Regions from separate parts of the Populibacterium corticicola genome, predicted to be linked through region 1. Evidence: riboswitches for the same ligand, from Rfam matches in the RefSeq annotation. Region 1 holds a riboswitch; the other holds the start of a gene.
What was found. A riboswitch is a leader RNA that binds a small molecule or an ion and turns the genes downstream of it on or off. The one in region 1 is predicted to bind thiamine pyrophosphate.
Positions count from the first base shown of each region.

Region 2: another riboswitch for thiamine pyrophosphate. It lies ahead of ACFSYH_RS05780 (thiamine ABC transporter substrate-binding protein); the one in region 1 lies ahead of ACFSYH_RS06730 (YkoF family thiamine/hydroxymethylpyrimidine-binding protein).

Region 1 covers NZ_JBHUOP010000002.1:690,965-696,501, reverse strand. Annotated here, with positions in the region: gene ACFSYH_RS06740 (ABC transporter ATP-binding protein) at 1-1,515, opposite strand, end outside; gene ACFSYH_RS06735 (ECF transporter S component) at 1,512-2,228, opposite strand; gene ACFSYH_RS06730 (YkoF family thiamine/hydroxymethylpyrimidine-binding protein) at 2,225-2,953, opposite strand; TPP riboswitch at 3,052-3,160, opposite strand; gene ACFSYH_RS06725 (EI24 domain-containing protein) at 3,482-4,285, shown strand; gene ACFSYH_RS06720 (putative quinol monooxygenase) at 4,294-4,599, opposite strand; gene ACFSYH_RS06715 (hypothetical protein) at 4,686-5,015, opposite strand.
Region 2 covers NZ_JBHUOP010000002.1:466,609-472,145, reverse strand. Annotated here, with positions in the region: gene ACFSYH_RS05790 (beta-galactosidase) at 1-2,007, shown strand, start outside; gene ACFSYH_RS05785 (DUF4235 domain-containing protein) at 2,118-2,381, opposite strand; TPP riboswitch at 2,558-2,659, shown strand; gene ACFSYH_RS05780 (thiamine ABC transporter substrate-binding protein) at 2,735-3,790, shown strand; gene ACFSYH_RS05775 (ABC transporter permease) at 3,771-5,504, shown strand; gene ACFSYH_RS05770 (ABC transporter ATP-binding protein) at 5,504-5,537, shown strand, end outside.

The sequences.
Region 1 (5,537 bases):
GTAGTCGCGCAGGCTGCGTAGAACGCTCATCGCCCCGTGTTTGTCGAGCCCGAAGGTAGGCTCGTCGGCGAGGATCAGGTCGTAGTCGTGGGCGATGACCGCCGCCAAACTCAGACGCCGTTTTTGACCGCCCGAGAGCGAAAACGGTGACTGTTCGCAGTGTTCCGCGAGCGCAAAGAGTTCGAGTAGTTCGTCCACGACACTGGTGGCTTCTGGGGGTAGTCCGTAGGCGAGTTCGGCTCGTACGGTGTTGGCCATGAACTGGTGTTCCGGGTTTTGGAAGATCAGCCCGGCCCAGGTGGGTTGATTATCGGCAGCGCCCACCGTTCCGCTCAACGGTTGGTGGACTCCTGCGAGCGTGCGGAGCAACGTGGTTTTTCCGCAACCGTTTTCACCGACGAGCGCGGTGAGTTTACCGGGATTCAGGTCAAAGTTGAGGTGTTCAAGCACGGGCGTTGGCCCTGCATCGTTACGACCCTGCTTACGCGAACTGCGTGAACGTCGGCGCGGTAGTGGTTGCGGGGTGACGGCGAGATCCCGCACCAAGACGGGACTAAGACCCGGCATCGTGGCAGGCGAGCGCGCGCTATCCGGCTGTGTCGCGGTGGCAAGGAGTGAGCAGACTTCCGCATTATCAAGCCCGCCTTCCACTCCGAACACTCCAAGCAGTTCAGTGTCGAGTGGCAGCCAGCATCCCGATTCCACGAGGTGTCGGGCGGTCGAAGCATCGATCGTTGCCGGGTTGCCGTCCCACACGATTGTGCCGTCTTCACCGCACACGATCCACCGCGTGGGCAGCAGCGATGGCCCGAAAGCCTCGGCGATCTCGTCGAGTCGATGCTCAACGATGATCGCGCATGTATCGGCGTGCATGGTCTGGGCAATCGCTGCGGTCACGGTTGCGATCCCGGCGGAATCGAGCATGGATGTGGGCTCGTCCAGGATGAGAATGTCGGGGTCGAGCACTACCGCCGTTGCGAGAGCGGAGCGCTGTAGCTGCCCTCCCGACAGGGTTGCGGCTTTGCGGGTGAGTAGGTCGGTGACGTTGGCTTTTTCGGCAGCCGCAGCAACTCGCGAGCTGATCTGCGCAGGTGGCACGGCCGCGTTTTCAAGCGGGAATGCCACGTCGTCCTCTACAACCGGCAGGCAGACGCTCGCCCACGGGTCCTGCTGCACCAGCCCCATGTTGGCAGCACATGCGCTCGGCGTGGTCAGAGCCATATCCCTGCCAAGAACCTCAATGGTCCCGCTGACCTCCGCATGAATGGCGTGGGGGATCGCTCCGGTCATCGCGCGTAGAATCGTGGATTTCCCGCACCCGCTCGGGCCAAGTAACAGCACTTTCTCGCCTGCGGAGATGGTGAAGTTCAGCGGCCCTATGGCCCGCTGTTTACTGCTTGCCGACGATCCCTCACCGTGGCCCTGCACCGCACGTTCCGGTGGATGGCCGGTGTGGGGAGGTTCGGGGAATCGGATCGTGACGGATTCATAGCGGATGACCGGAGCGGACGTCACGTCAGATCCTCGCTCTTGAGTTCAGGAGCGTTGACGCTGGCTGTGTCTGGTTGGGCGCTCGCGGTACGTCGGCGCGCTGGGGTGTTGATGAGGTGGGCTTCACGGATGATTGCAAAGTTGTTCAGTACCCCGGTGCGGCGTAGCGCGTTGATGATGACGAGCGCGAGTAGCCCGCCGAGCAGGATCCCAGAGACGCACTGGATACCGAATCGCAGCCAGAAAATGTCTTGGCCGTACCAGCCGGAGCGGGCCGCTGAGAAGAAGAACACCAGTCCGGCCCCGAACAGACCTGACAGTGCGTAGACGGGCCACGTGAACTTCCGGTAGCGGGTGAGCGCGAAGGGTAGCTCCGAACCGAACCCCTGGATGGCAGCCGCAATGAACAGCATCGGGCCAACAGGGGAACCAAGGAATACAACCTCCACAACGGAAGCGACCACCTCAGCGATGATGCCGACACCGGGACGCCGGATGATTGCTATCGCGAGTGGTGCCACCAGCAGCCAGCCACCAAAGAGGAAGTGCTGAGACAGGTCTCCGGCGGGTCCGAGAACAACCTGCAGGGTGAACCAGGCTTGGACGAGCACCCAGTACAGGAACCCAAACGTTACAGAGAGCGTGACAATCAAAACGATGTCGCGCACAGTGAGCAGCGGCTGCTTAGGTTCCGGGGAAATGCCTTGGGAATCTTGAGTCTTGATGGGAGCGCTCACCGTCCGGCCTCCCTACCCGAGTGGCTTGGGCTGTTGATCGAGAGCGTTACATGGCTTGTCACGTGCTGCACTACCTGCCCAGTGAGCACCCAACCTGCCACAACATCCTCCAGGATCTGACCAGCATCACCCTCAAGCCGGGTCACAAAGTGCTGTGATGTCCGGAACGTGCCATGCGTTTTGGTCCGTTCGATGGCCTCGTAAATCTTGGCCATGTGCTGCGAGGCATTGGCGTCCCCATCACCCATAGGGGTGCCCAGCGGATACAACGCCCATTCGGCGGCAACCCAATCGCCTGTGCGTGCACCCTTTGGCACCTCAACCGAGCGAGGACCTGCACCGCCCGGCAGCGAGCAGGACGCCTCTCCAGGGCAGCCTCGCGATAGGTGAATCGATAGCGACGCGTGCTCGCCGCTCTGAGCAATGGCGTGTGTTAACGCCGTGAGATACGCGAGCAGATCACGCTCGTGTCCGCCGATCCACGTCGAAACATCTCCGGTCTCAATCTCAAGATCCTTAGGCGAAACCTCGGCGAGTGCCCCAAGGATGCGCTGGACGTAGTTGTCGCTCATGACCGAGAGCGTGAAACGAGCACCCACCCCAAAGCGAAGCGGACTCGACACGATCTCACGCGCCGATGCCGGACCTGCTGCCGACTTGTCGGAAATCTGTGTGGACTGCGGCGGAGCAGAACTGCCAGCCGCTAAAAACGTAGGTGTGGACATTGGTTTCCTTTCCTCAGTGCACGGAAAGGTAGACCCGTTGGCGCGTAGCGGCGCTTGTGTAAGACTTCCGCGCGTGGAGCGCGAAAGCGCTCAACACAACGCGAGTGTGAGACGCTCCCTTCGCTGGAATGACCCAGATCAGGTTCAACGGTCGAAGTTGGATTACTTCCTCTCAGTCCAGCTCACTGGACTCCCGTGCTGTAAGCGAGAGTAGCAGAAAAACCAGTGTGCAGCGATGGGGTGGGCTGCAGGCCACGGACTGCCACCCACCCAAAAACCGAGGTAGTCACCCAAAAATAATGGGCGATTACGTCGGTTTTTGACTCGGTAGTGTGTCCGGGTGCGCTGTGGGTCGGACGCACGAACGCTCATTGGTTACGAACTACATTCGTTACCGTTCCGATAGGGGTCTGCTCCGCGAAACCCCTACACTCCACGTCACTACTTTGTCCGTAACGAGCACCTTGTGGAACCAGGTCGTTGCGCCTAGGCTGAGCAGGGATAACTTGCGTGAAAGGCGGACCAACAGTGAAAACTGGACGTGACCTTGTCGGTGAGACCGGGCGGCTCGGACTGGGCGTTATTGACGGCGCCGCTCAACTGTTCCATGGTGCGCGATGGCTGATGAAACGGCCCAAGCTGCTGTTACTCGGTGCCCTTCCTGCTGCCCTCGTTTCTGCCGTCATGACTGTGCTCGTGGTTGTTTTGCTCATCAACATTGTGGATATCACCCAGTGGGCAACACCCTTCGCCGAAAACTGGGGTGAGCAGATCCGCTGGATTGCGCGATTCATCGTTGGTCTAGCCGTGCTCACCGGCTCCGTTGCGCTACTGGTGGCGGTCTTCGCCGCGACAACCCTAGCGGTAGGAGACCCCATCTACGCCAAAATCTGGCGTGAAGTCGAACGCGACCAATTCGGCCACGTCCCCGCCGAAGAACTACGCGACCCAGACTCCGCGCACACTCGGTGGGGCCTGATGCTGCGCTCGCTGCTCGGTTCGATCACTCTGTTTGCGGTCGGGCTCATCCCCGTTGTTGGCGGAACCACCGCGGCAGTGCTCAACCCCATGTACTCGGGTTGGCTGCTGGCCGGAGAACTCACCGAACGTGCCTGCTCAGCCCGCGGAATGTCCGACTCGCGGCGCAAAGAACTGTTGAAACTCAACCGCCCCGCAACTCTGGGATTCGGCCTTGCCGTGCACTTTAGTTTTGTCATCCCGCTCGGCGCGATCATCTTCATGCCGTCTGCGGTTGTTGGTGCGAGTCTCTACGCACACAAACTCATCGCCGTTGATATGCACCGTGCCAGAGAACAAGAAACTAGACGATAAGGTAGCGATTACTCAGAGCGTAACGGCGATCCCGCAACCATGAAGTCGTATCCGCCAAAATCTCCGGTCAACAGCGGCATGGCCTCGGCAATCGTCTCTTTCACGGAATCAAGTTCGAGGGACTGGGCGTGTGCTTCTTCTGATTCCCATACCTCGCACACGTACACGGTGTTGGGATCGTCATCGCGTCCGCCAACCTCGTAGACCAGACAGCCGATATCGGCAAGTGCCGGGTTTGAACGGGTCAGAATACTGATGACGGCATCACGTTGGCCGGACTTGACGCCCATCGTGCCGATTGAGGAAAAGTACATGTGTTCACGGTAGCAAAACCCTGTCAGTGGGGCATGGCCGGTGCGCCGCTGGGGTCTGTGGAACAGCGAGACCTGTGTTGATGAGATCAGACTGCGTGGATGTGTCGAGCAACGGTGGTCTTCTTTACCGTCTTCTTCTGGACGGAGACAGACTTTTTCTTCGATGAAGTGGTCTTCTTCGACGAGGACTTCTTCTTTGCTGTGCTCTTCTTGGCCTTCGACTTCTTTGGGGTGTCAAGGCGTTTGAGGGGAGCGTTCGGGGATTCGTAAACGGTAGCTGGACCGAGTACAACGACTGAGGTTGAAGAGTCGTTGGTGTCGGGATGCGCGATAGCGGCTGGTGCGAATGCGGCGGAGCCGGCGACGAGTGCCGAGCTAACCAGTGCGGCCGAAAATGTCCGCTTAAATTTCGCCATTTTTCTTTCCAGGTTCCTTTAAGTTGTGACTGTGTCTGGTGGGGGATCAGACGTTGTTCGCCTCACATGACGTTACGGGCGATATAGGCCGAGTAACACCTTTTTCTCAGGTGAAGTTGAACAACGAATGGTGGGCCTTTCCACGTGGATGGAGTTCGGCGCGCTTATGGACACCGCTAATCGTGCGATGCGCGTGAACACGTCAACTTTCCGACTGGAAACAAAATCGCAGATCAACGCCTCCGCGGCTGTGACCTTGAGACACGTTGAATTCTTTCCATCGGGAAAGTTCACGTTAAGCGCTTAAAGCCTTTTTGATAACTCCCTCACACCTGAAAAGCAGTTAGTCTGCCACGATTTTCACCCGCTCTAAAATCTCAAAGTGTGAGAATTCTTGGTATACCCGTTGCTGTGTGGCGGACAGTCTTGGTATCAAGCCAGAATAATGGTGGCGAGATGAGACTATCGTTATTTCTCCACCAGTAGTAGCGAAACTAGTCCCCATCTAATGTGATGCGTAAA
Region 2 (5,537 bases), 220 kb from region 1:
GTCTCACTCGACACGATCGCCTACGGCGGCGATTACAACCCGGAGCAGTGGCCACGCGAGATCTGGGAAGAAGACATCACGCTCATGCATCAGGCGGGCGTGAACCTGGTGTCCGTGGGCATCTGGTCGTGGGCGAAGCTCGAACCATGCGAGGGCGAGTTCGACTTCGAATGGCTCGACCAACTGCTCGATCTGCTCCATGAGGGTGGCATCCGAGTCGACCTCGCGACTCCCACCGCAGCGCCTCCAGCCTGGTTCTACAAAAAGTATCCGCAGGCCCGTGTCGTCCACCGAGACGGTACCGTCATGACCAACGGATCGCGCGGAATGGCCGCTCCGTCCTCGCCCGACTACCTGCGAGCCTGCGCGAACATCACCCGCGCTCTCGCGGAACGCTACTCGAACCACCCCGCGCTCGCGATGTGGCACGTCCACAACGAGTACGGTGCCCCGGTCTCCGATTCGTACGACGAGGCGTCGCGGGATGCCTGGCGCATCTGGTTGCGTGAACGTTATGACACCCTCGACGGCCTCAACGAGGCCTGGGGCACCAGCTTCTGGGGTCAGACCTACTACGAGTGGGACGAGATACCAACCCCCGCAGTCTCCGCAACCGTCACGAATCCGGCGATGCGTCTCGACTACACGCGGTTCTCATCCGACGCGGTGTTGCGCTGCTTCATCCAGGAGCGAGACATCATCAAGGAGTACTCGACTGCTCCTGTGACCACGAACTTCATGGCGCTCAACTGCCCCTCCATGGACCTGTGGGCGTGGGCGCAGGAAGTCGATGTCGTCTCGAACGACTACTATCTCGAAGCCGCCGATCCACGGAACCAGATCAAGCTCTCGCTCGATGCGGATCTGACCAGGTCGATTGCGCGAGGCAAGCCATGGATCCTCCTGGAACACTCAACCTCCGGTGTGAACTGGCAGGATCGAAATGTTGCCAAGAAGCCGCTTGAGATGGCCCGCAACTCCCTGGCAACCCTGGCACGGGGCGCGGACGGCATCATGTTCTTCCAGTGGCGGGCGGCCCGATTCGGAGCCGAGAAGTTCCACTCGGCGATGCTGCCACACGCAGGCACGGACTCCCGCATCTTCCGCGAGGTCTGCGACCTGGGTGCGCGCCTCGCTGAGCTGTCGGAGCAGGGTGTCACAGGCACGACGGTTCCCGCTGACGTGGCTATTCTCTGGGACTGGGAGTCGCTGTGGGCGCAAGGGTTGGAATGGCGGCCAAGCATCGATGCCAACGCTCGCGAAAGGATCCTTGAGTTCTACACGCAACTGTGGGAGGACAAGGTCACGATCGACTTCGCTCACCCGGAACAGGACCTGTCACGTTACAAGTTGGTGCTTGCCCCAGCCTCCTATCTGCTGACCGATGCGGCGTCGGAGAATCTGAAATCGTATGTCGCTGCAGGTGGAGTGCTTGCGGTGTCGTACTTCTCAGGCATCGTGAACGAGAACGACACTGTGCGGCATGGCGGATTGTCGGTAGCGGTGGACGAGGTACTTGGCCTGCGCATCGAGGAGTTCCTGCCGCTACGTGAGCACGAAACCGTCTCGATCTCCACGACCGGTGCGTTGGGCGAGGGCCAGTACACCGGGACCGTGTGGGCCGATGACATCGTGCTCAACGGCGCCGAACCTGTGGCGACCTACGTGGACGGACCAAAGCCTGATGGTGCCGCGATCACCCGCAACGAGTTTGGGCAGGGAAGTGCCTGGTATATCTCGTCTCGTGTGATGGGTGGGGACCTGCGTAACTTCGTTGGCGCGCTGTACGAGGACGCAGGCGTCACGGCCCGCCGCGATCTGCCCGCTGACTTCGAGGTGGTTGAGCGCGTGAGCGAGTCAGGGCAGCGCTTCACGTTCCTCATAAACCACACGGTCGAACAGGTTGACTACACGCCGCGGCGCAGTCCAAGCCTGATTGGCGACGAGTCCGCACCTTCCAGCAGCATCACCGTTCCGGCAGCTGAGGTCGTGGTCGTGCAAGAGTAGCTGGAACACAGGACTCCGAGCGCTGGTACAAGTGACGGCCTGTGGGCTTTTTCGTCGTTCTGTGGGCTTGTTGCCCACAGAACGACGAAAAAGCCCACAGACCGTCGTGTTTAAGACTTGGGTGCCGCGATGCGGCGAACAACCTTGGCGGAACTGCGCTTCGCCAGAACCTGCGTGAGCGTCGCGGCGATAGCCGACACCGCAGAGAAGGTGACGATTGAAGCGATCCGCGCATCATCGTCGTCAAGCGAATGGGAAAGGCCACCGGTGGACTTGTCCCATACCTTCTCCACGACCTTCTGTGCGATCCAGCCAGCGGCAAACGAAATGCCGATAGCCAAAATCTTCTCTGTGGTGGATTGCTTGTTGTCCATGGACACTCCCTGATAGTCGCTTACTGTGCTGTCATCAACGGTATCTGCTGGGTGTAGCTGATGCGACCTGCAACAGGCCCGAAAAGCAAATAAATACTCAGGCTCGTTAGGCGTGTGTGGTTGTCTCGAAGCGAGAGCCAACTTTGCATCCCCGAACCAGGCTTCACTAGACTGGCCCGGTACGACAGGGGAGCGCACCCGTGCGCTGAGAGTGCTTCACGCAGACCCTCGAACCTGATCCGGGTAACACCGGCGTAGGGAGTCGGGCTATCTCGCCATACGTGTACGCGTATGGAACCCCTCCTTTATATTTCGAAGCCGCCGATGCACTGCGGTTTCTCTAAGGAGGAAGAATGGCAACGCCATCATTCACCACTTTTGTGCGGACCGCCACCGCATCCGTACTCGTGCTGTCGCTGACCGCCTGCATGGCAGAACCCCAAGACGACGCTCCGGAGAACTCGCTTGTGCGCGTGGTCGTGCACGACTCGTTCCAACTGTCCGATGAACTTAAAGCGCAGTTTGAACAGCAGAGCGGTTACACGCTGGAGGTCGTCACCAATGGCGACGGCGGAGCGCTTGTTAACAAACTCGTGCTCACCAAGGACGCACCGCTGGGAGACGTCGCCTATGGCGTGGACAACACGTTCGCATCGCGTGCGCTATCCGAGGGCGTGTTCGAGGAATACGTTCCCGCCACGGAGGGTGCCCTCGGCGCTGAGTTGCGACTGTCAGGCGGCAGCGAACTCACCCCAATCGACTTCGGTGACGTGTGCCTGAACATCGACTCGGACTACTACGCAACCGTGGACCTCGCCGAACCACTCGAGCAGGACGGGTTCTTCAACCAGGCCCACGCGGGTAGCGCGGTCGTGACCAACCCGGCCACCTCGTCGCCTGGCCTGGCATTCCTGTTCGCAACCATCGCGAAGTACGGCGAGGACGGCTACCTCGACTACTGGAAACAGCTCAAGGACAACGGGCTGAAGATCGTGGACGGCTGGGAAGACGCCTACTACGTTGACTTCTCATTCTCGGGCGGCGACCGACCAGTCGTACTGTCCTACGCATCGTCGCCAGCCTTCACCGCTACCGAGGACGGCTCGCGCACAAGCACCGAGACGCTCATGAGTACCTGCTACCGCCAGGTTGAATACGCCGGTGTCCTGACCGGCGGCGCAAACCCCGAGGGAGCACAGGCGTTCATCGACTTCCTGATCAGCGACGAGTTCCAATCCACTATCGCCGAGACCATGTACATGTACCCCGTCTCCGAGACCGCCGAGATACCCGAGGAATGGGCATCCTTCGCCCCGGTACCGGACGCCCCCGCGACACTTGACCCAGCGCTGATCGACCAGAAGCGTGACGACTGGATCAAGGAGTGGAGTGCCGAGATTCTTGGCTAACTCCCTTGAGGTGGGTCCGCGTTTGCGGACCCGCCTGCACCGCTTCCTCGTGTGGGGTGGGGCCGCTGCGGTCCCGCTCCTTTTCTTGGCGTTCTTCTTTGCGTGGCCGGTCGTCGCGCTGGTGGGGCGCGGGTTCTTCGAGGACGGAACGCTCGATCTGTCGGGCTTCTTCGAGGTGTTGTCGAGGCCGCGCACCTGGCGCCTGGTTGGAATCACTCTGGGGCAGGGCATTGCCGGTACGGTGGTTTCCCTGCTGCTTGGGATCCCGGGAGCCTATGTGCTCTACCGCTGCTCGTTCCCAGGGCGCACGCTTGCCCGTGGATTCGTGACCATGCCGTTCGTGCTGCCCACCGTGGTGGTGGGTGTCGCCTTCCGAGCGCTGTTCGCCACATCAGGTCCGCTTGGCGGGCTTGGACTCGACGGTACCTTCTGGGCTGTCCTCGCTGCTCTCGTGTTCTTCAACTACTCTGTGGTCGTGCGTACCGTTGGCGGTCTATGGGAAAAGATCGATCCTCGCGCAGCGCAGGCGGCCCGGACCCTTGGTGCGTCGCGGACGCGTGCCTTTCTGACGGTCACGCTCCCGCAACTCGCTCCGGCCATCACCTCGGCCGCTGCCATCGTGTTCCTGTTCTGCGCCACAGCATTTGGAACCGTCATGGTCCTGGGTGGACAGGGATACGGCACGATCGAAACCGAGATCTGGATGCAGACGGTCCAGTTTCTCGACCTCCGCGCCGCAGCGGTGCTGTCAATTCTGCAACTCGCAGTCATCGCGGTGTCGCTGTGGATGACCTCGCGAGCCCGTGCAGGACGAGAACAGGCGCTTGACCTCGCCCCGGCGCAGGCCCGTACGGAGCGGTTGAACCTGAGTAGTCTCCGACGAGACTGGCTCGCCGTACTCGTCACCCTCCTAGTGGGGGCGGGGCTCATCGCCTGGCCGCTCGTGAACTTGATGATGTCCGCGTTCCGCAGGGGGGATACCTGGACCCTCGACAACTTTCGGGCACTGAGCACCACCGGATCGAGTGCCTCCGGCTCGTCGGGAACCCTTGGTGTCACGGTGTGGGAGGCTCTCTACAACTCCGTGGTCATCGCGTTCTACGCCTCAGTCATCGCCCTGAGCATTGGCGGTCTGGTCGCTTACGTGGTGTCCCGTCGTGCGGCCTCACGCAGTGGCCGCGCAGCCTTGACCGGGCTTGAAAACGTGTTCATGTTGCCGCTCGGAGTCTCCGCAGTCACGGTTGGGTTCGGTTTCCTGATCACGATGAACCAACCCCTTGGACTGGACATCGACCTGCGTTCGAACCCGTGGCTCGTACCCATTGCCCAAGCCGTTGTGGCGGTTCCACTTGTGGTTCGGACCGTGCTCCCCGTGCTGCGGGCAATCGATCCGCGCCAACGCGAAGTCGCCGCACTGCTCGGCGCGCCGCCCTGGCGAGTTGCATTGACCATCGACTGGGCGCTCGCGGCCCGCGCACTCGGGCTGGCCGCAGGTATGTCGTTTGCCGTCTCGCTTGGTGAGTTCGGTGCAACCTCATTCCTCTCGCGGCCCGACACCGCAACGCTTCCTATTGTGATCTTTAGACTGATCTCCAAACCAGGCGCAGAGAATTACGGCATGGCCCTGGCTGCATCCGTGATCCTCGCCGTCTTCTCAGCCGCCGTGATGATGCTAGCGGAACGGCTTCGAACAACCAGTGCAGGAGAGTTCTGATGGTCCTCGACGTTACTGATCTCTCGGTTCGCT